Regions from separate parts of the Nonomuraea sp. NPDC049129 genome, predicted to be linked through region 2. Evidence: riboswitches for the same ligand, from Rfam matches in the RefSeq annotation. Region 2 holds a riboswitch; the other holds the start of a gene.
The links. Region 2 has a riboswitch for thiamine pyrophosphate ahead of AB0B64_RS11380 (cytosine permease). Riboswitches for the same ligand answer to the same signal wherever they lie in the genome.

Region 1: it holds a riboswitch for thiamine pyrophosphate, as region 2 does, so the genes downstream of both, AB0B64_RS45460 (FAD-dependent oxidoreductase) here and AB0B64_RS11380 (cytosine permease) in region 2, are expected to answer to the same signal.

Annotation. Positions count from the first base shown of each region.
Region 1 covers NZ_JBEZDU010000022.1:88-15,503, forward strand. The annotation lists partial or broken gene AB0B64_RS45425 (helix-turn-helix domain-containing protein) at 1-142, opposite strand, end outside; gene tnpA (IS200/IS605 family transposase) at 210-626, shown strand; gene metF (methylenetetrahydrofolate reductase [NAD(P)H]) at 865-1,788, opposite strand; gene AB0B64_RS45440 (polyprenyl synthetase family protein) at 1,862-2,929, shown strand; gene thiE (thiamine phosphate synthase) at 3,051-3,686, opposite strand; gene AB0B64_RS45450 (Rv2175c family DNA-binding protein) at 3,664-4,038, opposite strand; gene AB0B64_RS45455 (FAD-dependent oxidoreductase) at 4,069-5,232, opposite strand; TPP riboswitch at 5,291-5,408, shown strand; gene AB0B64_RS45460 (FAD-dependent oxidoreductase) at 5,398-6,699, shown strand; gene thiS (sulfur carrier protein ThiS) at 6,696-6,896, shown strand; gene AB0B64_RS45470 (thiazole synthase) at 6,889-7,644, shown strand; gene pknB (Stk1 family PASTA domain-containing Ser/Thr kinase) at 7,873-9,813, shown strand; gene alc (allantoicase) at 9,872-10,816, opposite strand; gene allB (allantoinase AllB) at 10,817-12,127, opposite strand; gene AB0B64_RS45490 (glycerate kinase) at 12,139-13,278, opposite strand; gene AB0B64_RS45495 (8-oxoguanine deaminase) at 13,410-14,807, opposite strand; gene AB0B64_RS45500 ((2Fe-2S)-binding protein) at 14,804-15,277, opposite strand; gene AB0B64_RS45505 (xanthine dehydrogenase family protein subunit M) at 15,277-15,416, opposite strand, start outside.
Region 2 covers NZ_JBEZDU010000003.1:409,717-425,132, reverse strand. The annotation lists gene AB0B64_RS11410 (GPP34 family phosphoprotein) at 1-527, opposite strand, end outside; gene AB0B64_RS11405 (transcriptional regulator) at 551-1,156, shown strand; gene AB0B64_RS11400 (DNA-formamidopyrimidine glycosylase family protein) at 1,200-2,078, shown strand; gene AB0B64_RS11395 (MFS transporter) at 2,096-3,526, opposite strand; gene AB0B64_RS11390 (helix-turn-helix domain-containing protein) at 3,602-4,036, shown strand; gene AB0B64_RS11385 (rhodanese-like domain-containing protein) at 4,033-4,356, shown strand; TPP riboswitch at 4,382-4,494, shown strand; gene AB0B64_RS11380 (cytosine permease) at 4,485-5,828, shown strand; gene AB0B64_RS11375 (methylated-DNA--[protein]-cysteine S-methyltransferase) at 5,838-6,404, opposite strand; gene AB0B64_RS11370 (PAS domain S-box protein) at 6,501-8,369, shown strand; gene AB0B64_RS11365 (ATP-binding protein) at 8,512-8,943, shown strand; gene AB0B64_RS11360 (YidC/Oxa1 family membrane protein insertase) at 8,947-9,600, opposite strand; gene AB0B64_RS11355 (DUF6412 domain-containing protein) at 9,653-9,874, opposite strand; gene AB0B64_RS11350 (hypothetical protein) at 9,871-10,044, opposite strand; gene AB0B64_RS11345 (response regulator transcription factor) at 10,139-10,876, shown strand; gene AB0B64_RS11340 (HAMP domain-containing sensor histidine kinase) at 10,873-11,985, shown strand; gene AB0B64_RS11335 (hypothetical protein) at 12,008-12,409, opposite strand; gene AB0B64_RS11330 (STAS domain-containing protein) at 12,633-12,980, shown strand; gene AB0B64_RS11325 (glycosyltransferase family 2 protein) at 12,977-13,699, shown strand; gene AB0B64_RS11320 (PaaI family thioesterase) at 14,122-14,562, shown strand; gene AB0B64_RS11315 (SAM-dependent methyltransferase) at 14,684-15,416, shown strand, end outside.

The sequences.
Region 1 (15,416 bases), on a different contig from region 2:
CGATCCACCCTCCGCGCCGCCGGTATTGCCGCCGCTGTTCGAGACCGGTGTTCCACACCGCCCGGCAGATCCCACCCAGCCTCTCGGCGAACGCCTGCTGCCCGAAGTCGAACTCCAGGCGATACTTCCGGCCCGCCAACATGCGAAACACCCCCTTCTCCCTCGGGATGCTCACGTCTCACCGACTCGAACACATTATCATCTGGTCTATGAGCCAGGAAGCAGAATATCGACGAGGCAGACACGTGGTTTCTGCGATGCACGTCCATCTGGTCTTTGTCACCAAATATCGCAGAAACGCCTTCGACGACGCGATGCTGCGCCGCTGCGAAGACATCATGATCGAGGTGTGCGACAGTTTCGAGGCCGAACTGCGCGAGTTCAACGGCGAACACGACCACGTCCACCTGCTCGTCCACTACCCGCCCAAGGTCGCGATCAGCAAACTCGTCAACTCGTTGAAGGGCGTCTCCTCGCACTACCTGCGCAAGGAGTTCACCGGCAGCGTCAACCGCGCCATCATGCACGGCCCCTTCTGGTCACCCAGCTACTTCGCCGCCTCCTGTGGCGGAGCCCCACTATCGATCATCAAGACGTATATCGAACAGCAGCGCCGCCCCACCTGAGGTCCCAAATCCGCGCTCCGGGATGCCCCGCCTACGGCGGGCCATCCCCCACAGGGGGACCGCATTCATCCCCGGCCTGAAGTGAAGGCCGAGGCTTTCCGCGGACCTTCGGTAAGCGTAACCCTCGACAGAGCTCAGCCTCGGTCGGCGGCTGGCGGCCCACCGGGCCGGCCGTACAAAAGACCGCTTGTCACCCGCACGAACGGCCAGATCAAGAGAAAGGCCAGGATGCGCCGGGTTACGCGGTCAGCGCCTCGACCGGAGCAAGCCGCTCGAACACCTCTCGCGTCGCGCTGGAGCGGTTGAACGTGATGAAGTGGATGCCCGGGGCGCCCTCATCGAGCAGCCGCTGGCAGAGCTCCACCCCGTGGTCGATGCCCAGCCGCCGCACGGCCGCCGGGTCGTCGGCCACCGCCTCGAAGCGGGCCGCCAGGTCCGCCGGGAACGGCGCCCCCGACAGCTGCTCCGACCTGGCGATCGTGCTCATCTGCGTGACCGGCATGATGCACGGGATGATCGGCGTGTCACACCCCTGCTCCGCCACCCGGTCGCGCAGCCGCAGGTAGTCGTCGGCCTGGAAGAACATCTGGGTGATCGCGTAGTCGGCGCCGGCCCGGCACTTCTGTACGAAGAAGTCGGTGTCGGACTCGATCGACGGCGAACGCGGGTGTTTGTACGGGAACGCCGCCACGCCCACGCAGAAGTCGCCCACCTGCCGGATCAGCCGCACGAGCTCCTCGGCGTACAGGACGCCTTCGGGGTGCTGAACCCACTCGCCCGTCGGGTCACCGGGAGGGTCGCCCCGCACGGCGAGGATGTTGCGCACCCCCGCGTCCGCGAAGCGGCCGATCAGGTGGCGCAGCTCGCGCATCGAGTGGTTGACCGCGGTGAAATGCGCCACAGGGGTGAGCGTGGTGTCGTGGGCCAGCCGTTCGACGATGTCGACGGTGCGGTCACGGCTGGAGCCGCCCGCGCCGTAGGTCACGGACACGAACGTCGGCCGCAGCGACTCGAGCTCTCTGATCGCCCGCCACAGCTGCCGTTCCCCCTCGTCCGTCTTCGGCGGGAAGAATTCGAAGGAGAACGACCGGCCACCGGACGCGAGAAGCTCACGGACGGTGGGAACACGATCGGGCCGGATGGAGGGTCGACCAAGCGCCATGTGACCCAGGCTACCGCCACAAGCCCCGTCCCTGGAGATCCGGCTCGGCCGCCCGGCCACTAGTCTCAGATGCATGACCACTGACGCCGCGAGCCTGGACGCCCTGCGTGCCAAGGTGGACGCCGCGCTGCGGACGTTCGTCCGACGGCAGTTGCCCACCCCCGGCGACACCGAGCTCGAGCCGCTCCGCTCGGCCGCCGAAGACCTGCTGTCCGGCGGCAAGCGGCTGCGCCCGGCCTTCTGCTACTGGGGCTGGCGGGGCGCGGGCGGCACCGACGTGCCCGGGATCTTCACCGCCGCCGCCTCGCTGGAGCTGCTCCAGGCCAGCGCGCTGGTGCACGACGACGTGATGGACAAGAGCGACCTGCGCAGGGGCATGCCGTCCGCGCACCGCCGCTTCGAGGCCATCCATGAGAAGTCGGGCTGGCACGGCTCGGCGGAGCAGTTCGGCGAGGGCGCGGCGATCCTGCTGGGCAACCTGCTGCTGATCTGGTCCGGCGAGATGTGGCGCAGCAGCGGCCTGCCGCCCGAGTCCCTGTCGGCGGCCCAGCCGGTGCACGACCACATGCGCACCGAGCTGATGTGTGGCCAATATCTCGACCTGCTGGAGCAGGCGCACGGCGAGAACACCTTCGAGTCCGCCCTGCGCGTCGCCCTCTACAAGAGCGGCAAATACTCCGTCGAACAACCGCTCCGCCTCGGCCTGGCGCTCGCCGCCGGCCGCCTGGAGCCGTGGATGGACGAGCTCTGCATGGAGTACGGCCGACGGGTCGGCATCGCCTTCCAGCTGCGCGACGACATCCTGGGCGTGTTCGGCGACCCGGCGCAGACCGGCAAACCGGCGGGCGACGACCTGCGCGAGGGCAAGCGGACGATGCTCGTCGCCCGGACGCTGGCCGCGGCCGCACCCGGCGACGCCGAGACCGTGCGCGCCCTGCTCGGTGACCCCGGGCTCGACGAGGACGGGGTGGCCGCGCTGCGGCGCATCATCGAGGGCACCGGGGCGCTGCGCCAGTGCGAGGACATGATCGGCGACTACCTCGGCGAGGCGCTGACGTTCCTCGGCAAGGCGCCGATCACACCGGAGGCCCGCGCGGCCCTGTCGGACCTGGCGGTGGCCGCCACCTCACGCACCACCTGAGCCATCACACGCACTACCTGTCACTCTCAGGCACGCCTGAACGGCCGCACGTACAACCCGCCGCCCCACACACCACCTGAGTACGGCGCGGCGGGCGCCGGAGGGCGCCCGCGCGCGTCTGTCAGCCGGCCAGGCGCTTGGCGAACTCCGCTGCCGCGGCGCCCGGATCCTCGGCCTCCGTGATGGCGCGTACCACCACAACCCGTTCGACCCCGTACGACCTGACCTGGTCGAGATTGCCCAGGTCGATGCCGCCGATGCCGAACCACGGCCGCCCGGTGCCGAGCGACGCCGCGTGCCGCAGCAGCGACGGCCCCGGCGCGTGGCGGCCCGGCTTGGTCGGCGTCGGCCAGACGGGACCGCAGCAGAAGTAGTCGACGCCCTCCTCCACGGCCGCGGCGGACGCCTCGGCGACGGAGTGGGTGGACCGTCCGATGAAGACGTCGTCGCCGAGTATCTCTCGCGCGACCTTCACCGGAAGATCGTCCTGCCCCAGGTGGAGCACGTCGGGCCGGGCGGCGTAGGCGATGTCGGCCCGGTCGTTGACCGCCAGCAGCCGGCCGTGCCGGTCGCAGGCGTCGCGGAAGACCTCGAGGAGCGCGAGCTCTTCGCGCGCCTCCAGCCCCTTCTCCCGCAACTGGACGATGTCCACGCCCGCGGCCAGCACCGCGTCGAGGAATTCGGCCAGGTCACCGCGTTCGCGACGGCCGTCCGTGCAGAGGTAGAGGCGGGCGTCAGAAAGCGAGGGCTTGGGCACGCCGCTTGACCTCGGTATGGCGACCGGCCCTGATGGCGTCGACGGGCGAGCCGGGCAGGGAGTCGTCGGGAGTGAAGAGCCAGCGCAGCGACTCGATGTCGTCGTAACCGGAGTCGCGCAGCACGGAGAGTGTGCCGGGCAGACCCTTCATCACGTCCTTTCCGTCAAGGAACACCGCGGGCACTTGTGGCCCACCACCACCCCGGCGCACACCGAGCAGTTTCCGGTCCTTGAGGAGTTGCTTGGCCCGCCCTATCGAAAGGTCGAGGCGCGCGGCCACTTCGGGGAGAGTGAGCCACTCGGCGACGAGCTGGTCGGTCTCCCGGTCGATCTGCGCAACAGAAAGCGTCACGAAACCACAACTACCACATGGCGTGCTTGCTCAAACAACACAGTCCCGTAGGGAGAGGTCGGGATCTACCAGGCGTTCGGCGTCTACGCGGTGTCCGGCTTCGATGATTCTGCGGCCCTGGACGAGGTCTCGGGGCCGGTCCACGGCGAGTACCGCGGCCAGGGTGTCGTCCGAGGTGAGCCAGCAGGCCGACCATTTTCCGCCGAGTTCGCCTCGGTAGAGGAGGCGGTCTCCGGCCGGGTGGTGGCCCGCGTACTGGACCATGTGGCCGAACTGCTCGGACCAGAAATAGGGCACCGGGTCATAGGCGGCCTCGACCCCCAGCAGTGTGGCGGCGGCCACCTCGGGTGAGTTGAGCGCGGCGTCCCAGTGCTCGACCCTCAGCCTGGTCTCGAACCGGCGCGACCACCAGGCGGCGCAGTCGCCCACGGCCACGACGTTCGGCAGGGAGGTGCGCAGGTGTTCGTCGGTGACGACGCCGTTGTCCAGGTCGATGCCGGAGCCCGCGAGCCAGCCGACGGTCGGGCGTACTCCGACACCGGTGACGACCACGTGCGCCTCGATGAGGCTTCCGTCCGCGAGCGTGACGCCGCCGTCGTCCACTGAGCCGACCAGGGTGTTGAGCCGCAGGTCGATGCCCTCGTACCAGCCCTGGGTGCGGGCGCCGATCTCAGGGCCGACCGCCTGGGCGAGCGGGGTGGGGCCGGCCTCGATCACGGTCACCTCGCAGCCGGCCCGGCGGGCGGCGGTGGCCACCTCGGCGCCGATCCAGCCGGCGCCGATGATCACCACGTGGGCGCCCTTGACGAGCCGGGCGCGCAGCTCCAGCGCGTCGTCGAGGGTACGCAGCACGTGCTGGCGGCCGTCGCCGGGCAGCGTGATCGGCTCGGCGCCGGTGGCGATCACCAGGCCGTCATAGCCGAGCTCGCCCTCGGTTGTCTCGACGACGCCGGGACGCAGCGCCTTGGCCGAGACGCCCGGCCAGAAGTCCACCTCCAGCACGGCGAGGTCGGCGTCGACGAAGCTGGAGTCACTGCTGCCGGACAGGACCGCCTTCGACAAGGGTGGCCGATCGTACGGCCGGTGCCGCTCTTGCCCGATCAGCGTGATCCTGCCGTCGAACCCTTTCGCGCGCAGCGCCTCGACACTCCGTACACCGGCCAGACCGGCGCCTGCCACCACCACATGATTCACGTTCAAGACCATAACGGGGCCCGTGCCGGGACGTCGCGCCGAGGCCGTAGGGTGGAGACGTAAGACGCGCGGGAGTCCGGCCGTTTACCGGGCTGAGAGGAAGGCTGCACCGGGCCTTCGACCGCAAGACACCTGATCCGGATCATGCCGGCGAAGGGAGCGGACGTGGACATCGTCGTAGGCGGCGGGATCATCGGGCTGTCCATCGCCTGGCGCCTGTCCCGCTCGGGTCGGCCGGTCACCGTGGTCGACCCGGCTCCGGCCACCGGGGCCTCGCACGCGGCGGCGGGCATGCTGGCACCGGTGAGCGAGGTCACGTACACGGAGGAGCCGCTGCTCCGGCTGGGCCTCGCCGCACTGCGCCGCTGGCCGTCCTTCGCCTCCGAACTCGCCACCGACGCCGACCTCGACGCCGGTACGGGATCCGCCGCCAACCGCTCTCACCGCGATGCTGGTACGGGATTCGCCGCCTCCGATGTCGGCCTCCATGCTGCTGCGGGTCCCGCCACCAACCGTCTTGACGAAGCGGGGGCAGCTGAAGCGGTCGTGAGCGGGCTCAGTGAGGCCGCGCGGGCCGGGCTGGACTTCCGGGTCGACGGGACGCTGGCCGTGGCGTTCGGGGCCGACGATCTGGCGGCGCTCGGTGAGCTGGCCGCGTTCATGGAGAAGCTGGGGCTACCGGTCGAGCGGCTGACCGGGCGCGAGTGCCGCCGGCTGGAGCCCATGCTGGCGCCCTCCGTACGCGGTGGGCTACTGGCCCGTGGAGACGCCTGGGTGGACCCGCGCCGTGTCACCGCCGCGCTCCTGGCCGCACTCGACCGCCTGGGCGTCCCCCTCGTCCGGGCTCGCGTCAGCGAACTGCTCCGGGACGGCGACAAGGTGGTGGGCGTACGCCTCACACCCCCAGACGGGACGGCCACCCTGGACAAGGGCCGCCCGCAGGTGGACATCCCCCATGAGATCCGGGGCGAGCGGGTCGTACTGGCGGCCGGGGCGTGGAGCGCCGGGCTGGTCGATGTCCCGGTGCGACCGGTCAAGGGGCAGATCATGCGGCTGCGCTCCCCTCAGCCCCTGCTCGGCAGGTGCGTACGCGGGACGGTCCACGGGAAATCCGTGTACCTGGTGCCAAGGGGTGACGGTGAGCTGGTGGTCGGGGCGACCCAGGAGGAGCTGGGGTTCGACACGAGGGTGACGGCGGGCGGACTGTACGAGCTGCTGCGGGACGCCCACGAGCTGGTGCCGGGCGTCACCGAGCTGGAGATCGCCGACGTGGTGGCGGGGCTGCGGCCGGGCACACCGGACAACGTTCCGCTCATCGGGCCCAGCGGGACGCCGGGGCTGGTGCTGGCCACTGGGCATCACCGGGGCGGGGTGCTGCTGGCTCCGCTCACGGCGGCCATTCTGCTGGGCGAGGAGAGCGAGCTCGCGGAGCTGTGCTCGCCGCTGAGGTATCGGGATATTTCATGAATGTGATCATCAATGGGGCCCCGCACGAGGTGCCCGACGGCACCACCGTGGCGCAGGCCGTACTCACGCTCACCACGGCGACGACCGGCGTGGCCGTGGCCGTGAACGACGAGGTGGTGACGCGGAGCGCCTGGGAGACGACGGCGCTCGGCGACAGCGACCGGATGGAAGTGCTGACGGCGGTGCAAGGTGGATGATCTGCTCATAGCCGGAGAGAAGTTCTCCTCCCGGCTCATCATGGGCACCGGCGGTGCCCCGTCGCTGGAGGTGCTCGACCAGGCGCTGGTCGCGTCCGGCACCGAGCTGACGACCGTCGCCATGCGGCGGCTCGACCCCAGTGCGCCCGGCTCGGTGCTCGACGTACTGCGCGAACGCGGCATCAAGGTCCTGCCCAACACCGCCGGCTGCTTCACCGCGGGCGACGCCGTGCTGACCGCCCGGCTGGCCAGGGAGGCGCTCGGCACGAACTGGGTCAAGCTCGAGGTCATCGCCGACGAGCGGACGCTGCTGCCGGACCCGATCGAGACGTTCGACGCGGCCGAACGGCTGGTGGCCGACGGGTTCGTGGTGCTGCCGTACATCGGGGACGACCCGGCGCTGGCGCGTCGCCTGGAGCTAGCCGGATGTGCCGCGGTGATGCCGCTCGGCGCGCCGATCGGCTCCGGCCTCGGCATCCGCAACCCGCACAACATCGAGCTCATCGTGGAGGCGGCCTCGGTGCCGGTGATCCTCGACGCGGGCATCGGTACGGCCAGCGACGCCGCCCTGGCGATGGAGCTGGGCTGCGATGCCGTACTCCTGGCCACGGCCGTCACCAGGGCGCAGCGGCCGGAGCTGATGGCGACGGCCATGAGAGCGGCCGTCCAGGCGGGCCGGCTCGCCCACCAGGCGGGCCGCATCCCCCGCCGCCGCTACGCGGAGGCCTCCTCCCCAACGCGCCCGTAGCCACGCGAAGGCCCCTGACTTGCCCGTAGCCACGCGAATGCTGCGGACGGGCCCGTAGCCACTCGGAGGCCGCCGGACGGGCCCGTAGCCACTCGACGCCACGCGGAACCGGCGAGACAGGATATGTCCGGTTATGTTCCAGATAGGCGCGTTCCAACGAGCACGGCTCGGCATCGGTTTCGGATGGTCAGGCCTTGCCAGTGGCAAAACGCCCGTAAACTCAGCGGGGTGGACACGACGACAGCGGACCCTCTCGTCGGACGGCTGCTCGATGGGCGTTACCGCATCGAGTCCCGGATCGCGCGAGGCGGTATGGCGACCGTCTACCTGGCGCTCGACGTCCGGCTTGACCGCACGGTCGCGCTGAAGGTCATGCATCGCTCGCTCGCCGAGGACCCGGCGTTCGTGCGGCGGTTCATCGGCGAGGCCAAGTCCGTGGCCAGCCTCTCGCACCCCAACGTGGTGCACGTCTTCGACCAAGGCACCGACGGTGACGTGGTCTATCTGTCGATGGAGTACGTCCCCGGCAAGACGCTCCGCGACACCCTGCGCGACCGGGGCAGGCTGCCCGCCCGCGAGGCGCTGGAGATCATGATACCGGTGCTCGCGGCCTTGGGCGCGGCCCATCAGGCCGGCATGGTGCACCGCGACGTCAAACCCGAGAACGTCCTGCTCACCGACGACGGCCGGGTCAAGGTGGTGGACTTCGGCCTGGCCCGGGCGATCGAGGCGACCAACCAGACCCGCACCGGCGTGATGATCGGCACGATCGGCTACATGTCGCCCGAGCAGGTCATGACCGGCGGTGCCGACGTGCGCAGCGACGTCTACGCGGCGGGCATCATGCTGTTCGAGCTGGTGACCGGCGAGCAGCCCTACGACGGCGAGACGCCGATGTCGGTGGCCTACCGGCACGTCCACGACACCGTGCCACCGCCGTCCTCCGTGGTGCCGGAGGTGCCGCCGCTGATCGACACGCTGGTGACGCACGCCACGGCCCGTTCCCCCGACGACCGTCCCGCCGACGCGACCGCGATGCTGGTGGCGGCCGTGGACGCGCACCGCATGCTGCCCCGTACGACGACGCCACCCATGCACGCGGGGGCGTCCGGCGTGCGCTCCATGCCCTACTCGATGCCGAGTGCCGGCCCCGCCACCGCGCCGCACGCGCCGCACGCGATGACGCAGGTGGTGCCGAACCACACGATGATCCAGCCGCGCGAGGAGCTGCCCGCGCGGCGCGCCGGTTTCAAGCCCAACTGGTTCCTGGTCGCGCTCGCCGCGGTCATGGTGGTGGCGGTCGCGCTGACGGGCTGGTATTTCTCGCAGACCACGTACGTGCCGGTGCCCGACCTGGTCGGCAAGGACCTGGCGGTCGCCCAGAGAGCCGCCGCCGGCCAGGGCTTCCAGGTGAAGACGGCCCCCGGCCAGCACGACGAGAAGGTCGCCGAGGGCCTCGTGCTGCGAACCGACCCGGGGCGCAACGTCGAGGTCGAGCGGGGCGCGGCCCTCACGCTGGTCCCCTCGCTGGGCCCGAAGCGGGTGCTGGTGCCCAACGTCGAGGGCATGACCGAGCCCGAGGCCCGCACCGCGATCGGCAAGGCCGGGCTCGACGTCAACCGCGTCAGCCGGCAGGCCAACCAGGAGATCGCCCGCGGCAAGGTGATCCGCACCTCGCCCGACGTGGGCGAGAAGGTCAAGGAGAACTCGAAGGTCAACCTCTACGTCAGCGCGGGGCTCGTGATGCCCGACGTCAGCGGCATGCCCAAGGACGAGGCGGCCAACTACCTCGGCACCCAGGGCTTCCAGGTGCAGGTCAACGAGGTCGACGACAGGGCCGAGCCGTGCACGGTGATCGCGCAGGCGCCCAAGGCCAAGGCCGAGGTCGACAAGGGCGCGCAGGCCATGATCACGGTGTCCCGGTGCCAGACCGACTTCTGGGACTGGTTCGGCGGTGACAATGAGGACAACGAGGCGCGTGACGACCAGGAGTTCCAGCTCGTTCCGTCGGTGGTGGGCAAGAACGTCAGCGACGCCAGGAACGAGTTAGTGGGTCTCGGCTTCAAGGTGCAGATCCGCAAGCTCTCCAACGATGGAGTCGTACGATTCCAGCGCCCGGCGGGCAACAGCGAGCGGCCACCCGCCTCGACGGTGGTCCTCTGGCAGTAACCCGGCGGTCGTCGTCTGGCAGTGACCCGGCGGCCAGGCGGCGGCCAGGCGAGGGCCGTCAGGCGAGGTTGCCGTGCAGCCGGACCCTTGCCAGCCCACCATCGGGATAGATGTCGACGCGCACCCGCGTGACCGGCTCGGCGTGCTCCAGGCGGAACCGGTGCGGGGTGTCGGGCTGCAGCCGCGTCCTGGCCAGCAACTCGACCTCACGGTCACCGTCGTAACCGGTCAGTGACACCCAGCCGGGGGCGTTGAACAGCAGGTTCGTGGTGTCGATCTCGGCCAGCCGGATGACGCCGCGCGCGGCGAGCCTGATGACCAGCCACTCGTTTCCGGCCTCGCGCCGCCGCGCGGTCTCCCAGCCCTCCGCCTGGTGGCGGGCCAGCCCGGGGGCCAGGACGTTGTCGGGCGCCGAGTAGAACTCGTTGGAGCAGGCGATGACCCGCCCCCCGTTCGCCAGGGCGGCCAGGTCGAGGCTGAGCCCGTCGTAGAGGGACAGATCCGGCCGTACCTCGCCGTGCACGCGCAGCCGGGCGATTCCGCCGTCGGGATACATGTTCAGCCGGACGTGCGTGTAACGGGAGTCGTCGGTCACCTCGAAAGCATGCTCGGCGTCGCCCTTGAGATCGCTCCTGGGCACGATCTCCACCCAGTCGGCGTCGGCGAGCTCGGCGGGCGACGGGTAGCCGTCCACGGCCGCGGCCTCGACCGAGGCGTGGGGCGGGTAGTTGCCCTTGAACCAGGCCGTGTCGATCACCACGCCGCGGACGACGCCCGGCAGGCCGAGCCGGACGATCGCCCAGTCGTGGCCGGGCTCGCGCCGGCGCCGGGTCTCCCAGCCGTCGTAGACCTGACCCTTGTTGCCGAACGTCTCCGCCTGGAAGCCGGGGCGTCCCGGCCGGATCAGGCTCTCCTTCTCGGCGAAGGACTCGTCGCTGGCGGCGACCACCGAGCCGCCGAGGGTACGCAGCGCGAGGTCGGGCAGGTCGGTGAAGCCGGGCATCTACTGCTCTCCCAACAGGAAGGCTCCGTGCGGTACGCCGTCGGTGGGCCGGCCACGGAGCCAGGTGGTAAGGACGGCGCCCTTGAGGAGGTGGCCGTGGTAGGGGGTCACCGGGTTCTTGTGGTGGAGCCGGGCCGCGTCGACCGGGTTGACGGCTGTGGCATCGAAAGCCACCAGATCAGCGTCGTTGCCAACCTTTATCGCGCCTTTTCCGGAAATATGGGCCATTGCTGCTGGTTGGGTGGACATCCAGCGCACCACGTCGGCCAGCCCGTGACCGCGGCGCGACGCCTCGGTCCACACGGCCGGCAGGCCGAGCTGGAGCGAGGCGATGCCGCCCCAGGCCGCCGCGAACGAGGGCACCTTGAGGTCGGCCGGTGCGGGCGAGTGGTCGGAGACGACGCAGCTCAGCACGCCGCCGGCCAGCCCGTCCCAGAGCCGGTCGCGGTTGGCGGCGGAGCGGATCGGCGGGCAGCACTTGTAGGCGGTCTCGCCCTCGGGCACCTGTTCGGCGGCCAGGGTCAGGTAGTGGGGACAGGTCTCGGCGGTGACGCGTACTCCCTCGGCCTGGGCGGCGGCCAGCGGCTCCAGGCAGTCGGCGCTGGAGACGTGCAGGATGTGCACCCGGGCGCCGGTCTCCCTGGCCAGCCGGATCACCTGCTCGACCGCGCTGCGCTCGGCCGCGCCCGGCCGGGAGTCCACGAACTCGCGGTACGTCGGACCCGCCGGCTCGGCCAGCAGCGCCGGGTCCTCGGCGTGTACGACCATGAGGCCGTCGAACCCGGCGAGCTCCGTGAGCGCCGCGCGTACCTCTGAAGGGCTGAGCGGCGGGAACTCCTCCACACCCGACGGCGACAGGAAGCACTTGAAACCGTAGACACCACGGTCGTGCAGCGGGCGTAGGTCCTTGACGTTGCCGGGGATCGCGCCGCCCCAGAAGCCGACGTCCACGTGGCACTGCCCGTCGGCGGCGCGCAGCTTGGCGTCGAGGGCGTCCACGGTGACGGTGGGCGGGAGCGAGTTGAGCGGCATGTCCACGATCGTGGTGACCCCGCCGGCGGCGGCCGCCCTGGTGGCCGAGGCGAACCCCTCCCAGTGCGTACGGCCCGGCTCGTTGACGTGCACGTGGGTGTCGACCAGGCCGGGCAGCAGCGCGAGGTCACGCAGGTCGATGTCCTCGGCCGCCTCGATGGCGTCACCGTACGCGCCGATGGCGGCGATCAGGCCGTCGCGGACGGCCACCGAGACGGCCCGCTCGCCGTCGGGCGTGACGGTCCTGCGCGATCGAATCACGAGGTCATAGCCGCTCATATCAACTCCGGTCAGAGGCGGTCGGCGGCGAGCTTGGCGGCCAGGCGTTCGAGGAGCGCGGCGGCGTCGGCCATGCAGCGGGCCGGGTCGGGCTCCAGGTCGGTGAGGGCGTAGGCGGCCTCGATACCGGCTGCCCGGAGCTCGGCGTCGGACAGGGTACGGCGACCGCACACGGCGACCACCGGAACGCCCGCCCGGGCAGCCGCCTGGGCGACGCCGACAGGGGCCTTGCCGCGCAGCGACTGCTCGTCCAGCGAGCCCTCACCGGTGATCACCAGCCGGGCCCCCTTGACGTGCTCACCGAACCCGAGCAGGTCGAGCAGGTAGTCGATGCCCGGCTGAACCTCGGCGTGCAGGAACGCCAGCGCGGCGAACCCCACGCCACCGGCGGCCCCCGCGCCCGGAGCCCCGGCGACGCCCATCGGGCGGGGTACGTCGTCGTGCTCGACGGCGCCCGCGAGACCATGCGTGCGCGTGGCGACGGCGGCGAGGCGGCCGAGCGCCCGGTCCAGGACCGGCACGTCCTCCGGGGTCGCGCCCTTCTGCGGACCGTAGACCGCCGCGGCGCCGTGCGGGCCGAGGAGCGGGTTGTCGACGTCGCTGGCCACCACCACCTCGATGCCCGACATATCCGTGAAACCGGAGATGTCGATGCGGTCGAGCCCGCCCAGGGCGGCTCCGCCGTACTCGAGCTCGTCGCCCTGAGCGTCGAGGAAGCGGGCGCCGAGCGCCTGCGCCATGCCCGCGCCCCCGTCGGTGCAGGCGCTGCCGCCCAGGCCCAGCACGATGCGCTTGGCGCCCTGGCGGATCGCGTCGGCGACGAGCTCGCCGGTGCCGTAGCTGGTGGCGGTGAGCGGCTCGAGCCCGCCGGGGAGACGGCGCAAGCCGGACGCCTCGGCCAGCTCGACGACGGCCGTGTCCCCACGCCGCGCGTACGAAGCCTTGACGGGCTCGCCCGTGGGCCCGGTGACCTGGCGGGAGACGCGCGTGAAGCCGCAGGCCACGACCGCGTCCACGGTGCCGTCTCCCCCGTCGGCCACAGGCAGCTCTATCGCCGGGACGCCCAGCCCCGCCGACACATGGGCCGCCACCTCGGCGGCGGTCAGCGACCCCTTGAACTTGTCGGGGGCAACGAGCACATGCTCAACCACTACGAACTCCCACACGGTGACGAACGGCGAACGGCCCCGCCTCCGGGGAGACGCGACGATTCATCATCACATCCCGGCGGACGGCGCCTCGAACTGGCGTCCGGTGCGTGATTCACGACAGACGGGCGTGGTTACCGGTGGATCTCCTTGGCGGCGGTGATGCCATGCTTCTCGGCCAGCCGGCTCAGGCGGCGGTGGGCCTCAACGCCCGCGCGGCCGACGGCGTCATGGGCGACGGTCCTGAGCTCGTCGTCCTCGACGACCGTCTCGCCGCCGACCAGCAGCCGGGCCAGCGGCGGCTGGCGGGTGGCGAAGACCAGGCGGCAGACCGGGTCGGTCACCGCCGAGGCGAACGGCCCGTCCACCCGCCACAGCGCGATGTCCGCGAGCTTGCCCGCCTCCAGCGTGCCCAGTTCGCCCTCACGGCCGAGGTTGCGGGCCCCGCCGAGCGTGGCGAGTTCGAGTGCCTGCCGGGCGGTCAGCGCGCCGGGACCGTACACGGCCCGCTGGAACAGCAGTGCCTGCCGCATCTCGCCGGACAGCGTGGTCAGCTCCGAGGAGGCGCTGCCGTCCACGCCGAGACCGACGTTCGCGCCGCGGCGCAGCATCTCCGACACCCTGGCGATCCCGGCGCCGAGCCGGCCGTTCGACGAGGGACAGTGCGCGGAGCCGGTGCCGGTGGCGGCGAGCTTGCCGATGTCGGAGTCGCTGAGGTGCACCGCGTGCGCGAACCAGACGTCGGGACCGAGCCAGCCGAGCTTGTCCATGTACTCGACGGGCCGCATGCCGAACTGCGCGCGGCAGTGCTCCTCCTCGTCCAGCGTCTCGGCCAGGTGGGTGTGCAGGCGGACTCCCCGGTCCCTGGCGAGGGCGGCGGCCTCGGTCATCAGCTCACCGCTTACCGAGAACGGCGAGCAGGGCGCCACCGCGATCCGCAGCTTCGAGGAGAACGACGGGTCGTGGTAGACGTCGACGGCCTCGGCGGTGGCGGCGAGGATCTCGTCGAGCCGCTCGACGACGACGTCCGGGGGCAGGCCGCCCTGCGATTCGCCCCTGTCCATGGAGCCGCGCGCCGGGTGGAAGCGGATGCCCAGCTCGCGTGCCGCCTCGATCTCGGCGGCGAGCAGGTCGCCGCGGCCCTTGGGGAAGACGTAGTGGTGGTCGCTGGAGGTGGTGCAGCCGGACAGGGCCAGGTGGCCGAGTCCCGCCCCGGCCGCGCCCCTGACGACCTCGGCGTCCATGGCGGCCCACACGGGGTAGAGGGCCACCAGCCACTCGAACAGGGTCGCGTCCTGGGCCAGTCCCTGCGAGGCCCACTGGTAGAGGTGGTGGTGGGTGTTGACCAGGCCGGGCGTGGCCAGGCAGCCGGTGCCGTCGATCCGGGTGGCCGGCGGGGTGGCGGGCGCCTCGGCCATGGGGCCGAGGCCGGTGATCAGATCACCCTCGATACGGACATATCCGGACTCGACCTCCGGCCCGGCAACAGGCGCGATGTAGACGTTGTCGATCTGCACAGAGCCGGGCGTCATCTGGTCGCCGCCTTTCGCTCGGCCGCCAGCCGTACCGCGTCCAGGATCTTCTCGTAGCCGGTGCAGCGGCACAGGTTCCCCGCGAGGGCCTCGCGGATCTCCGCGTCGGACGGCCGGTCGACGCGTTCGAGCAGGTCGTGCGTCTGCACGATCAGACCGGGCGTGCAGAAGCCGCACTGCACCGCGCCGCTCTCGACGAACGCTTCCTGCACGGGGTCGAGCCGGTCGCCGTCGGCCAGGCCCTCGACGGTACGCACGTGGCGGCCCTCGGCCTGCCCGGCGGCGACCAGGCAGGCGCAGACCGGCGTACCGTCGAGGTAGACCGTGCACGACCCGCATTCGCCCTGCTCGCAGGCGTTCTTGGAGCCGGGCAGGCCGACCCGTTCGCGCAGCACGTACAGGAGGCTCTCGCCTTCCCACACGTCGTCGGCGCACTCCTCGCGGCCGTTGACGGTGAAGGTGACGCGCATCAGGCGGCCCTCCTTCCTCGGTAGTCGTTCCAGGCCCAGGTCAGCGTGCGGCGGGCCATCACGCCGATGGCGTGCCTGCGGTAGTCGGCGGTGCCGCGCACGTCGTCGATCGGCGAGGCGGCCCGGGCGCACAGCTCGC
Region 2 (15,416 bases):
CGGGCCTTGTTCGCGCCGGGGAACGCCTTGCGGTCGAGCTTGGCGGCGTGCATGACGGCGATGAGCACCGCCGTACGCCCGTCGGGCTCGGCGCCCGCCAGGACGCCGCTCACGCGCTGCCTGACCTCCGCCTCGACGCTGCCGTCGGCCTCCGGCCAGCGGGTGGTGGGGAAGATACCGAGCACCTTGCCGCGCTCCTCGGCCAGCACGCCCGTCTCGGCGAGCCGGACGAGCAGGCGCCGGCGCAGCTTGGTGGAGTGGAACCGCTGGACCCACCAGTCGGGCTTGCGCTCCTTGCGCTCCTCCGCGATGCGGGCCAGCGCGGCGTCGAGTTCGTCGTCGCCCAGCGGCGTGGCGTCCTCGAGGGACACCTTCTTGCCGGTCAGGGCCACCCGCTCGTTGATCGCCAGCTCGGCGAGGATCGCGCCGCCGAGCGCCGGATCCAGTTGACTGGCGCTGATGAGTTGCTTGCCCTCCTTCTCGCTGTACGCGAGCAAGAGGAGTTCTTCCGCGATCGTCACACTCATTCCCTGACACTAACCTGCCGCTCATGGGTATCTCCGAGAAGTTGCACGCGGCCGGGCGCCCCCTCCTCGACGCGCAGCTCGCGCATCCCACGGTCGTCGGCATCGGGCGCGGCGATCTGGCGGAGCCGGTGTTCCGGTCGTGGCTGGAGCAGGATTATCTGTTCCTGCTGGACTATGTGCGGGTGTTCTCGCGGTTGGCCTGGCAGGCGCCGGCCGCGCATCTGGGCGATCTCGTCGACCTGGCGCACACGACCTTCCATGACGAGCTGAGGCTGCATCGGGAGCTGTCGGCCTCGTTCGGGGCGACCTTGGAAGGCGCACGGAAGGGGCCGGCGTGCGCGGCCTACACGACGTTCCTGCTGGAGTCGGCCGCCGATTATGGCGAAGGGCTGGCCGCGCTTTATCCGTGCATGTGGGGATATTCGCAGCTTGGTCGGCTCTTGGCGGAGGACTTGCCCGCCGAGCCGCGCTATCGGAGATGGGTGGAGACGTACGCCGATCCGGGATTTGCGGCGCTGACTGTGCGGATCGCCGAGATGATCGACCAGGCCGATCCCGAGCCCGCGCGGGCGGAGGCGTTGTTCCGCGAGGGGATGGCGCACGAGCTGGCGTTCTGGGACGTCCCATAGTTATCCACAGGCTGTGGATGACGGTGCGTCGTACCCTGGTGGCATGCCTGAACTCCCCGAAGTGGAATCGCTCGCCGGTTTCCTGCGCGAGCGGGCGGTCGGTCGCACGCTCCTGGGCGTCGACGTGGTCGCCTTCTCGGCGCTCAAGACGTTCGACCCGCCGGTCACCGCGCTCGGCGGGCTGACCATCACGGGCGTGGCCAGGCACGGCAAGTTCCTCGACTTCGACTGCGACGGCCTGCACCTGGTCATCCACCTGGCCCGCGCGGGGTGGCTGCGCTGGCGCGAGGACCTCTCGGGCGCGAAGCCGGTCCGTCCGGGCAAGGGCCCGCTGGCGGTACGGGTGCGCCTGGCGCCCGACGACGAGGGCCTGGCGCCCGGGTTCGAGCTGACCGAGGCGGGGACTCAGAAGCGCCTAGCCGTCTATGTCACGAAAAATCCTGATGACGTGCCGGGTGTCGCCGCCCTCGGCCCCGACCCCCTCGACGACGCCTTCACCGTGGCCACGCTCAAAGCCATCCTGAACGGCAGCCGTACCCAGGTGAAGGGCCTGCTGCGCGACCAGAAGGTGATCGCGGGCATCGGCAACGCCTACTCCGACGAGGTGCTGCACGCGGCCAAGATGTCACCGTTCAAGATCGCCTCGACCCTCACCGACGCCCAGATCGCCGACCTGCACGAGGCCATCGTCACCACGCTGCGCGAGGCGGTGGAGCGGGCGCACGGCCTGGCCGCGAAGGACCTCAAGGCGGAGAAGAAGTCCGGCCTCCGTGTCCACAACCGCGCCGGTCAGCCGTGCGACGTCTGCGGTGACACCATTCGCGAGGTGTCCTTCGCGGACTCCTCGCTGCAGTACTGCCCCACCTGCCAGACGGGCGGCAAGCCGCTGGCCGACCGCCGCCTGTCCCGCCTGCTGAAGTAACGCCTCCGCGCCTATGGTCATGCTCTGACGATGATGGGTTTCTCGGGCTCTCCGGACCTGTCGGTCCCCTGCGTGGGGGTGGGCGGGCGTCGGCGTAGGCCGGTGGCCATGATGAGCGCGGCGACTGCCGTGGCGGCCAGCGGCACCAGCAGTGCCGTCCTGATGGCCGCCAGTCCGGCCTCTGCGGAGGTCGCGTCGCCGAGTGCCGCCACGCTGACCGCCGTGACCATGGACAGCCCGAGCGCCGCGCCGAACTGGAAGGCCGAGTTCAGCAGCCCACCGGCCAAGCCCTGCTCGTCCTCCGCGATGCCCTCCGTGGCGACGATCGTGAGCGGGCCGTACACGAAGGCGAACATCAGCCCGATCAGCAGCATCGACGGCAGCATGGCCGCGTACGACCAGTCCATCCCGACCCCCACGAACAGGCCGTAAGCCGCGAGCCCGGACAGCAGGCCGCCGAAGATCACCCGGGCGTTGCCGTACCTCTGCACCAGCCAGGGGGTCAGCGTGGGCGCGAGCGCCACGTCGGCGGCGGCGGCGAGCAGGGCCAGGCCGGTCTGGACGGTGGACCAGCCGCGCAACTCCTGCAGGTACAGCGTGACGAGGAACTGGAAGCCGAAGAACGACGCGGTGAGCAGCAGCGCCGTCAGGTTGGCGCGCACCAGTGGCGCGGAGCGCAGGATGCCCAGGCGGACGAGCGGAGTGGCCGACCGCCGCTCGATCACCACGAACGCCGCCAGCAGCGCCACGCCGCCCGCGAACGCGCCGACGGTCCAGGCCGGGCCGTCGGTGGGGTGCTCCAGCCGTACCAGGCCATAGACCAGCAGCGTCATCGCGCCGGTGATGGTCGCGGCCCCGGCCAGGTCGACGCCGCCGGCGGGCCGGGGCGTCCGCTGCTCCTTCAGCAGCGGGACGGCGGCGATCAGGATCGCCAGCGAGAAGAGGACGGGCGCGAAGAAGACCCAGCGCCAGCCGATCGAGCTCAGCAGACCACCGATCACCAGCCCGAGCGCGAACCCGGCGGCCCCCGTCCCCGCGTACACCAGCAGCGCGCGGTTGCGCTGCCTGCCCTCGGGGAAGCTCGTGGTGATCAGCGACAGCCCGGCGGGCATCATGAAGGCGGCCGCGACCCCGGTGAGGAACCTGGCGACCAGCAGCACCCACCCCTCGGTCGCGAACCCGCCCAGCCCGGAGAACACCACGAACACGCCGAGCCAGAGCAGGAACATCCTGCGCCTGCCCAGCAGGTCGGCCGCCCGGCCGCCGAGCAGGATGAAACCGCCGCAGCCCAGGACGTAGGCGCTCACCACCCCGCTCAGCATGCCCGTGGACAGCCCCAGATCCGCCCTGATCGACGGCAGGGCCACGTTCAGCATGGCCACGTCGGTGCCCTCGATGAAGATGGCCCCGCACAGCACGATCAACATGCCCCAAGCGCGTTTGGACATGGTCAACTCCTGGTTACTTATCGGCATTCGGTTATCTCTGGTAACCATCCAAATCATCCGGCAGTATGAAATGTCATGGAAGACGGCACTTCTAAGTCACCCGGTTACTGCGAGAGCACCGTGGACGACGACTACGACGTGTGGCAGTGGGACACCAGGGAGGACTGCGAGGTCCGGCAGATACTCGACCGGGTCGCCGACAAGTGGTCGCTGCTGGTCATCGCGCTGCTCGACTGCCAGAGCCTGCGCTTCACCCAGTTGCGCCGCGAGATCGACGGGGTCAGCCAGCGGATGCTCAGCGTGACCCTGCGCCACCTGGAGCGCGACGGCCTGGTCAGCCGTACGGTCCACCCCGTCGTGCCCCCGAGGGTCGACTACGCGCTCACGCCGCTCGGCCGGACGCTGCACCAGACGATCAAGAGCCTGGTCACCTGGACCGAGGAGCACCGGCAGGAGATCGCCACGGCGCGTGCTGCCTACGATGAGCGACGCGAGATGATGGAGGCATGACGGTTCCAGAGATTCCGGCAAGCGACGTTCCCGCTGACGCCTACCTGCTCGACGTGCGCGAACAGGACGAATGGGTGGCCGGGCACGCCCCCGAGGCGGTGCACATCCCGATGACGCAGATCCAGGGGCGGGTCGAGGAGGTGCCGGGCGACCGGACCGTCTACGTGGTCTGCCGGGTCGGCGGCCGGTCGTTCCAGGTCGCGGCCTGGCTCAACCAGCTCGGGCGCGAGGCGGTCAACGTCGACGGCGGCATGCAGTCCTGGGCGGGCGCGCGCCGCCCGATGGTCAGTGAGACGGGGCGCCCGCCGTTCGTCGCCTGACGGATGGCATAATCCGCTCGACAACTACACAAACCGCGGGAGCTCGGGGTGCACCGGGCTGAGAGGGCGACTGATCTGTCGCCGACCGCATGAACCTGTCCGGGTAATGCCGGCGTAGGGAGTGTGAGATGACGCATGTCGTCGACGAAGTCCCGCTGACCCTCGAAGGGACGCCCCCCAAGACGCTCGGGCTGCTCGACCAGGGGGCCCTGTGGGCGAACCTGGCGGTGAGCCTGCTGGGGTTCAGCGGCGCGCTGTTCCTGCTCGACCCGCTCGGCGGCAGCCCGCTCAGCCTGACCGCCGCCCTGCTCGCCGCGCTCGTCGGCAGTCTGGTCGGCACGGCCATGGTGGGGCTGTCGGCCATCCCGGGCACGCAGACCGGGCGGCCGGCGATGGTGCTGCTGCGCGGGTTGTTCGGGGCGCGGCTGTCCTACATCCCGACCGTGCTCAACATCGTCCAGATGATCGGGTGGGGCGCCTTCGAGCTGTGGGTGATCGCCAAGGGTGCGATGGCCATCTTCGGCGACGTGGTGCCGTACCAGGTGTGGGTGGTGGTGGCGGGGGCGTTGACCACGTCGCTGACCATCTGGCCGCTCGGGTCGGTCCGGCTGCTGCGGCGTTACGTCACCATCGGGGTGATCATCTCGCTGGTCTGGTTCGCGGTGGCGTTCCTGTCGAAGGCTCCCCCGCAGGGCGGCGGGTCGTGGACGGCTTTCGCGCCCGCGGTCGACTACGTCATCGCGCTGTCGGTCTCGTGGGTGCCGATCGCCGCCGACTTCGCCCGGCACTCCAGGTCGAGCCAGGCGGCCTTCGCGGGCGTGGTCGGCGGCTACACGCTGGCCCAGGTCGCCTGCCTGGGGCTGGGCGTCTACGCGGTGGCCATCGCCGGGTCCGCCGCGGTGGCCGCCGACGGCACGGCCGTGTTCGGGGCGTTCGTCGCGGTGCCGCTGGGCGCGCTGTTCTTCGCGATCCTGGTGCTGCGGGAGGCCGACCAGTCGTTCGCGAACGTCTACTCCACGACCATGTCCCTGCAGAACCTCATGCCGCGCGTCGACCGGCGGGTCTTCTCGATCGCCATCGGCGTGCTGACCACCGCCATCGCGCTGGTGGTCGACGTGAACTCGTACGGGGCGTTCCTGGGCGTGATCGGTGCGGTGTTCGTGCCGATGTTCGCGGTGCTGGCGGTCGACTACTTCCTGCTCGGCGGATCCTCGGGGTGGAACACCGACGAGGACGCGCCCGCTCGCTGGTCCATGCTGGTGCCCTGGGCGCTCGGTTTCGTGGCCTACTGGCTGACCACCTCCACGCCCACGGTCGCGCAGTGGGACGGCCTCTGGGCGGCCGTACGCGAGGCCATCGGGTTCACCAGGCAGCCGTGGATGAACGGGGCCCTGGGCGCGGCTCTCGTGGCGGCTCTGGTGACGCTGGCGATCGGCTGGGCGACCAGGCGCGCGTCGATCACGCGTCGTTGAGTACGTACCTCAGGCCCGCGAGCGTTTCTCGATGTTGAGGAGATGACGCTTGGCGGCCTGGCCGCCCGCGTAGTCGCCGAGTTCGCCGTCGCCCGGCACGATCCGGTGGCACGGCACGACCACACAGACGGGGTTGGCGTTGAGCGCGTTGCCGACCGCGCGCAGCGCGCGCGGGCGGCCGATGCTCTCGCCGATCTCGTCGAGGGTCGCCGTCTCCCCGTAGGGCACGGCCATGGTCTTCTGCAGCACCGTGCGGGCGAACGTCGTGGCGATGGACAGGTCCACCGGCGTGGCGAAGGCCCGCAGGCGCCCGGAGAAGTAGGCGTCGAGCTCCCTGCGCACCGGATCGAGCCGCCCGGGGTCGGGCCCGACGAACGCGCCCACATGCCGGACGACCAACTCGAAGACGGTGTCCTCCGACTCGAAGCTGCACGCCACGATGCCCTTGCCGCTCACCGCCAGCACCAGCCGGCCGACCGCGCCGTCATAGGTGCCGAACGCCACATCGGGCGGCACCTCGCCGCGATAGGTGGCGGAAGTCACCCGCAGCAGGGCATCGAGGTCTCCACTGGACATACCCGCCACCCTCTTCCGCCGCCCTGAAAGGCCGTGCCCGCAGCGTATCGGACGGATCGCCCGACGAACGCCGCACGCCACAGGCACTATGGAGGTGTGGGTGACGACAGAGCAGGCAGTGACGATGAGATCGCTCGCGCGGTGCTCGCCAGCTCGCCCAACGCCGTGGTCGCGCTCGACAGGGACCAGACCGTACTCGTCTGGAACCGGGCGGCGGAGCGGCTCTTCGGCTGGTCGGCCGAGGAGATGCTGGGCCGCAGGGCGCCGATCGTGCCGGGGGAGCTGACAGCGGAGCACAACGCGGTGCTCGAACGGGTGCGTACGGGCGGCCAGGTGTCGCTGCGCACCAAGCGGTTGCGCAGGGACGGCACCGTGCTCGACCTGAGGGTCGACACGAGCGCGCTGCTCACGGGCAGCGCCGTGGCGGGCTACGTCTTCGTGCACCATCTGACCGAGGCTGACGAGGCCGCCAGGAACCGCATGGCGCGGCGGGCCCGGCTGGTGCGCCGGCTCACCGACGTGGTCGGCGACATCAACGCCGAGCTGGAGCTGTCCACGGTGCTCGACCGCATCGCGGCCAGCCTGACCGAGCTGACCGGCGCCGACGCGGGCGGCTTCGTGCTCATCGAGGGCGAGCGGCTGCGGCTGGTGAGCGCGCACCAGTTGCCCGACTCGCTCAAGGACGTGACGGCCGAGCTGCGTACCAGCCTGGTCGGCAAGCTCTTACGTACCGGGAAGACGGTGATGCTGGAGTCGCAGGGGCTTGGCGACCTGGTGTGGGCCGAGCTCGACGGGCTGCACACGATCGCGCTCGGCCTGGCGGCGGTCGGTGGCCGTCCCTACGGGGCGCTGTACGCGCTGTTCGCCGAGCACAAGCCCGGCCATCTGGAGCTCGAGCTCCTGGAGCTGCTGGCCGGGCACGCCGGCATCGCGGTCGGCAACGCGGTGGCCTATCAGGAGGCCGTACGCCAGCGGGCGCACGAGCGGGCGGTGTTCGACGCCAGCGCCGACGGCATCGCCGTGCTCGACCGCGCCGGGCGGGTCAGCCAGTGGAACCCGGCCGCCGCCGAGCTCACCGCGACGCCGGGAGAGGCCGTCATCGGCGGGCCGCTGCCCTTCCCGCTGCCCAGCCCGGGAGAGAAGCTCACCTACCAGCTGGAGAGCGGGCGCTGGCTGGACGTGGTCAGCGCCCAGATCGTGGAGACCGGAGAGGTGGTCGTCGACTTCCGCGACGTGACCACGGCCAAGGAGCTGGAGGAGGCCAAGGACCTGTTCCTGGCCACGACCAGCCACGAGCTGCGCACGCCCATCACGATCGTGCGCGGGTTCGCCAGCACGCTCGACGCGCGCTGGGACAAGCTGAACGACACCGAGCGGCGCTCCGCCGTCCACACGATCGCCGAGCGGGCCAGGTCGCTCGGCCAGCTCATGGACCACCTGCTGCTCGGCGCCAGGGCGGGCGCCGACGAGCCGCCGGTGCGCATCGAGGCGTTCGATCTGGCCGAGCGGATCCACGCGGCCACGCTCGGGCTGCCCGTGCTGTCCGACAGGCACCGGGTGGAGGTGGCCATCCCCGACGCGCTGCCGTACGTCAGAGGCGACGCGCTCGCCACCGACATCATCCTCGGCCAGCTGCTGGAGAACGCCTTCAAGTATTCGCCGACGGGCGGCCTGATCAGCGTGGGCGCCTGGCCCGAGGACGACGCCGTGGTCGTGGTCGTGGACGATGAGGGCGTCGGCATCGCCGCGCCGGACCGGGAGCGGGTCTTCGAGCGGTTCGTCCAGGTCGACAGCGGTGACCGCCGCAGGTTCGGCGGAGTCGGCCTCGGGCTCTACATTGTCCGCAGTCTGGCCAGGGCTCAGGGCGGCGATGTGAGTGCCCATCCGCGACCCGGTGGAGGCACTCGAATGCGGCTCGTGTTGGGCAACGCTTCCCCTATCCGATCCGACACACCGATGCGGTAACGAGGTGGTAACGGTTACGCTGATCTATCGTCCGATGTGTACAAGCTGTGATCGAGATGCGGTTTCTGGGATCGAGTAACGGGGCATTTCGGTCGTACCGGGGAGTGTTCCCGTGGGGGGCACTGGGAGCGGGGAGGTGGGTGTGTCAAGCGTGGTGCTACTGCCGTACGCGCCGTCCAGTGTCGCCGTCGCCCGCCAGCGTCTGAGCACTGACCTGCAGGATCGCGGTGTTTTCGCCACCGCGATCGACGATGCCGTCCTCGTGGTGAGCGAGCTGCTGAGCAACGCGCTACGGCATGCGCATCCGCTGCCGTCGGGCATGGTCAGGGTGGCCTGGCTGCGGAGCGACGAACACATCGAGGTCGCTGTGAGCGATGGCGGCGCGGCCACCGAGCCCCGTGCCGGCCGGCCGACTCTGTCGTCGCTCGGGGGCAGGGGACTCGGCATCGTCGAGTACGTCGCGGAGAGCTGGGGAGTCCGCCACGACGGTGACATCACGACGGTGTGGGCGATCTTGCACGCCCCCAACGGATTGATGAACGGGCAGGTCCACGCACTGCGAGAGGCCGGATAGCGGCTACGCGCTCAGCGGCCGGCCGGCCAGGATCGCGCGCTCTCCCACGGTCCACGCCGTGGAGATCAACAGGTAGAGCGCCGCGCCCAGCGGTAGCACCGCGGCGGCCAGCACCGTGCCGAACGGCATCAGCGGCATGATCCTGCGGATCAGCGCGGGCTGCTCGTCGGGCAGTGTGGCACTGACTTTGCGGGCTGAAATCCACGCCACGACCGCGATCAGCGCGATGACCACGGCGAAGACCGAAAATGGCACACTAACCAGACCGTAATTGGTGACGATTCCCGCCACATGCTGCCCCAAAGGGGCGCCCAGCAGGTCATGGCCCAGGAAAGCGGTCGGGTGCGTGGCGACCCGATACATCACCCAGATGAACGGAAGCTGCCCCAATCCCGGGAGGATCGTGGCGAAAGGTGAGGTGCCTTCCTTCGCGTACAGCTTGGTGGTCTCCTTGGCCAGCCGCTCGGGGTTGCGCGACCACCGCTTCCGCAGCTCGGCCAGCTTGGGCGCCAAGCGCTTCTGGACCTGTGCGGCGCGGGCCTGGCGGATGCTGAGCGGCAGCAGCAGGAGGCGTACGGCCACGGTGAACAGCACGATGGCCACGGCGGCGTTGTCGCCGGCCACGGCCAGCAGAAATGACACGAAAGAGTCGAACATGAGCCCTTCAATCAAAGAGAGATGGATCAGGGCTCACTGAAGAGAGCCCCGCTTAGCCGGAAGCGGGGCGCGATGACGGGGCTCGTGGCCGTGGCCGGCCTGCCGCCGCGGGATGGCGCTGGCGCTGGAAGGCCGTGCGCCGGGCGTACATCAGCGGGAACCCGGGCGCGTCGCCGCCGATGGCGGGCAGCAGCCGGGCGGCCCAGGTGGCGAGCAGCAGGATCGCCACCATGGTCACGCCGATGAGCCAGGGGTCGAACAGGAAAAGCGTCACCGTGACGAGGACGACTTCCCGACCAAGGTGACGGCGATGAACACCAGAAGGGCGACCACACCGATGATGAGGGCGACCTTGACCAGGCCCATGATCATGGGGATCACGAAATTGAACAGCACGAAGAGGCCCAGGAGGGCCCCCAGCACGAGCATGACGACGCGACTCATGCGCCCACCGTACGTCCTGCGAGCATGATCCGCGAGGCTTACGAAGCAATGACGTAAGTGTCGATTCGGCACGCTCCCGCCGTACGGTGAAAGGGTGAACACGCGCATCCTGGTGGTCGACGACGACCCGACCGTGGCCGAAGTCGTGGCGCGATATCTGGAGCGCGACGGGCACGAGGTCGAGTGCGTGGGCGACGGCGCCGAGGCGCTGCGGCGGGCGCTGGCCAGCCCGCCGGATCTGATGGTGCTCGACCTGATGCTGCCGAAGATCGACGGGCTGCAGGTGTGCAGGAAGCTCAGGGAGCGCTGGCCGGTGCCGGTGATCATGCTGACCGCGCTCGGTGAGGAGATCGACCGGGTGGTCGGGCTCGAAACCGGCGCCGACGACTATGTGACCAAGCCCTTCAGCCCGCGTGAGCTGGCGCTGCGCGTCCAGTCGGTGCTGCGCCGCGCCCGCGGCGCCTCGGTCACGGGCGGCACGGGCGTGCTGCGTGACGGCGACCTGGTGGTCGACGTCGGGGCCCACGAGGTACGGCTGGGCGGGGCCGAGGTGCTGCTCACCGCCCGCGAGTTCGACCTGCTGGCCTACCTCGTGCGCAACCCTCGGCAGGCGTTCAGCCGGTCGGCGCTGCTCAACCAGGTGTGGGGATGGTCGTTCGGGGACTCCTCCACGGTGACCGTGCACGTCCGGCGGCTACGGGAGAAGATCGAGCCGGATCCGACCGCGCCGCGGCGGATCGTCACGGTCTGGGGCGTGGGATACCGGTACGAACCGCTCGAACCCGCCGGTGACCCACATATCGCTGGCGACCCACTCGACGGTGCGTCGTGACTCCCCATCCCGCGGTGATGAGCGATCTGGGGATGATCGTGGCGGTCACGGCGGGGCTGGGGCTGCTGGTGGGGATCCTGGGCGTGTCCGTCATGTGGCGGCTGCGTACTCGCTCGATCGGGGTCATGCTGGCCGTCGTCATGGTGGTCGCGATCGTGGCGACGCTCGCCGGCGTGGTGGCGATCACGCTCAAGATGATCATCGAGGGCGCGGTCAGGGACATCGTGCTCAGCGTGGTGGCCGTCGGCGGGCTGGTCGGGCTGGGGGTGGCGTTCGTGCTGGCCAGACGGGTCGTGGGGGAGAGCAGGCGGTTGGTGGCGGCCGTACGCGATCTGCCGTTCACCGCGCCCAAGGGGCTGCCGTCGGAGCTGCAGACGATCGCGAACACGCTGGAGGAGGCGTACGAACGGGAGCGCGCCCTGGAAGGGGCTCGGCGCGAGCTCGTCGCCTGGGTGAGCCACGACCTGCGCACTCCGCTCGCCGGGCTGCGGGCGATGGCCGAGGCGCTCGAAGACGGCGTGGTGTCCGACCGCAGGACCGTCGCGCGCTATCACGGCCAGATCAAGCTGGAGGTGGAGCGGCTTTCGGCGATGGTCGACGACCTGTTCGAGCTGTCGCGGATCCACGCCGGAGCGCTGCGGCTCACCCCTGCCCGGATCGGGCTCGCCGACCTGGTCGCCGACACGCTCGCCGGGGCCGAGCCGCTGGCCCGCGCCAAGGGGGTGCGACTGACCGCCGAGGCGGCCGAGGCGGTCCCCGTGCGGGCGGACCCGAACGCCCTGAGCCGGGCGCTGGGCAACCTCGTCGTGAACGCGATCCGGCACACGCCGTCGGACCGCACGGTCGTGTTGCGGGCGGCCGTCGACTCGGGCATGGCGTGCCTGTCGGTCAGCGACTGCTGCGGAGGGATCCCCGACGAGGACCTGCACCGGGTGTTCGAGGTGGCCTTCAGGGGCGAGGCGGCCCGGACCCCGACCAAAGACGGCGGGGCCGGGCTCGGCCTGGCGATCGCGCAGGGCATCGTGGAGGCGCACGACGGGGTGATCGGTGTGGTCAACGACGGGCCGGGCTGCCGCTTCGAGATCCGGCTGCCGCTGGTCTCGGGATAGCGCGCCCGTCAGGTTTGGGACTTCAACCGGACTCCGGAAGTGCGCTGTCGTGACCGGCGCCGAACGACTCCGACATCGCGCGGAACGTCGGGCACGGCCAGCGCCACATGCAACTCCGGCACCGCAGGATGGGGTGCTCGGCGTCGCTCGTGATGCCGCCCGCGTCGCGCGGCTGGTGGAGGTCGAACAGCCGCAGCCCGAGCTCGGAGAATCTGAGCAGGTCGTCGCGGGCGTCGGCGAGGAAGTCGAGGTCCTCGCCGGCGAGTTTCGTGTGTACGGGGACGAAGCCTTCGTGATTGATCAGACTACGCAGGCGCCCCACTCTGTCATGCCACGAGGTGGCCTTCTCTGTGCGGATGAGGATGGCTTCCAGCCGTTCGCGGAGCCGTCGTCGGTGCGGGTCTTCGGGTTTCTCTGTTCTCATGAATGCTCGGGCCCGTGGGTCTCGCCCGGCCCCTCCTTCTCAAGTGAAGTAGTGACCAGAAGCGAGGTGCCGGGCCGCCCCCCTCTCCGGCCATGCCGGTGTCACACAGTCAAGCTTCGCGTACTCTCTGTTTTCATGGAGTCCAAACGGAGGACAAAATCCTGAGGTTGCCCTATCGGCGTGACAACGTGACCGGAAGCCTCCGCGCCGCTAGCCTGCCCATGTGGAGCTCAAGGTCTCGACTCGATCACATGCCGGCCATGCGCTAGTCGCCATCACCGGTGAAATCGACCTCTATACGGCACCCCACCTGCAGGCGGAGTTCGCTCGGCTACTGCAGGACGGGCCCAGCCGCGTGGTCATCGACATGTCCGGCGTGGATTTCTGCGACTCCACGGGGATGAACGTCTTGCTGTCCGCGCTGAAACGCGTCAAGGAGCAGGGCGGGGCGCTCGACGTCGCCGCCCCACGGCCGGCCGTACGCAAGATTCTGCAGGTCACCGGTCTCGATTCGGTCTTCACCGTGCATGACGAGGTGCCGCAGGAGTTCCTCATCTCCGAGGGGTCATGAAGGATACGGCAGTTATCGTCCCGGCCAAGGACGAGGCCGACCGCATCGGTGCCACGGTCACCGCGGCCCTCGCGCTGCCCGGCGTCGATCTGGTCGTGGTCGTCGACGACGGCTCGACCGACCAGACCGGCCGGGTGGCGCGGGCGGCGGGGGCCAGGGTGGTCCGGCACAGCCGCAACCGCGGCAAGGCGGCGGCCATGGAGTCGGGCGCCGAAGCCGTGCGCCTGCTCGACGGTGAGACGCCGCACCACTTACTCTTCCTGGACGCCGACCTGGGCGACACCGCCCGGGCCGCTTCCCCGCTGATCGAACCGGTGCGCGCCGGCACGGCCGACATGACCATCGCGGTCTTCGCCACCCGCGTCAAGCTGGGCGGCCACGGCCTGGTCGTCCGCCTGTCCAGGGACGGCATCCGCAGGGCCACCGGCTTCGAGCCCGCTCAGCCGCTCAACGGCCAGCGCTGCATCACCAGAGACGCCTTCGAGGCCGCCCGGCCGCTGGCGCACGGGTTCGGCGTGGAGACGGCGCTGACGATCGACCTGCTGCGCAAGGGCTATCGGGTGGAGGAGGTCGAGGTGGAGATGGCCCATCGGGCCTCCGGCACGGACTGGCGGGCCCAGGTGCATCGGGCCAAGCAGCTACGGGATGTGGCACGCGCGCTCGCCACTCGGGAGCCGCTAATCACCCAAAACCTCGACAAAATCCGCCCAAAGCGCTAGCCCCCTCCGCTCCTTTACCTGGCAAACTTCCCCAACTTTCCTGATCGGCCGGGAAATGGGCGGTTTTCCCGGTTTGTGGGCATCGGTGGTTGGGGGGCATCGGGCTTGCGCTGCGCCGGCTTCGCCGACGGCAGCACCGTGATCGACGGCAGCGCCGTGACCGGCGACGTGCTGGTGGCCGCTGACGGCGTGATGTGCGCTGCCTTCGAGCTGCCGGACGGCTTGTTCAGCTGCCGGACGGCCTGTTCGAGCTGTCGGACGGTTCGTGCGAGCTGCCGGATGGTTCGTGCGAGCTGCCGGATGGTTCGTGCGAGCTGCCGGACGGTCTGTTGGAGCTGTCGGATGGCTTGTTCGAGCTGCCGACCGCGGGGCCGTGGCGGAACAGTGGCGGAACTGTCGGTGCGGGTCTGTTCACTGTGTTCATGGACACCGAACCGCGGCGGCGCGGGCCATTCTGGGATGTGCTGGCCGGGCGGGTCCCGCCGCCGGCCGCGGCCGAGACCCTGGGCTGGCAGCTGATCGAGGTGGATCCCGAGCGGGGCACCATCGAGGTGGCGTTCGAGGCGAGCGAGCGGTTCGTCAATCCCGTCGGGGTGATCCAGGGCGGTTTCCTCGCCGCGATGCTCGACGACACACTGGGGCCGGCGCTGGTCGCGACGCTGCCGGAAGACCAGTTCGCGGTCACCCTCGACCTGCACGTCCAATACCTCCGCCCGGCGCGGCCGGGGCGGCTCACCGGCCGGGGGCGGGTGGTGCGGCGCGGCAGGGAGGTGTGCTTCCTGGCCGGCGAGCTCATCGCGCCCGATGGCAAGACCGTGGCCGTGGCGACCGCGACCGCCCACCTCCAGACCCGCCGGGATTGAGGAGAATGTGGCACTCGGTCGCCGACTGATATCTCGTACGCGTTATGCCCGTAGAGACCACTAAAGTGGCTCTTGGACGAGCGTGGCCGGGGGCCGCGGTCAACCTCAGGAATGGAGTGTCATGAGCGATGACATCCCCACCGGCCAGTCCGCATGGGAACGCATTGACACGACCATCCCCCATTCAGCCCGCGTGTGGAACTATCTGCTGGGCGGCAAAGATCACTTCGCGCCCGACCGCGAGGCCGGTGAGCTGCTGCTTCGGACATTTCCTGACTTCGCCGAGGTTGCTCGGCTGCAGCGGGAGTTCCTCATCCGCGCGGTCACGTACCTGGTGGAAGAGGCCGGAGTCCGGCAATTTCTGGACATCGGGACCGGCTTGCCGACGGCCAACAACATCCACGAGGTCGCTCAGCGCACCGCCCCCGAGACCCGGGTCGTCTACGTCGACAACGATCCCATCGTGCTGGTCCACGCCCGTGCCCTGCTGACCAGCACCGAGCCGGGCGTCACCGCCTACATCGACGCCGACGTACGCAACCCCGATGTCATCCTCCAAGGCGCGGCCAAGACTCTCGACTTCAGTCAGCCCATCGCCCTGGTGATGTTGAGCATCGCCGGGCAGGTGCCCGACGAGGACGACCCGTGGGGGATCGTCGACCGGCTGATGGCCGCGTTATCGCCGGGCAGCTACCTCGTGCTCAGCGACGGCACCAACACCAACCCGGCCCTGATGGAGGCCGTCAGCGCCTACAACAAGGCGGCCGCCAACTCCTATCACCTGCGCAGTCCCGCCCAGATGGGTACGTTCTTCGAGGGGCTTGAGCTTGTCGAGCCCGGCGTCGTACCCACTC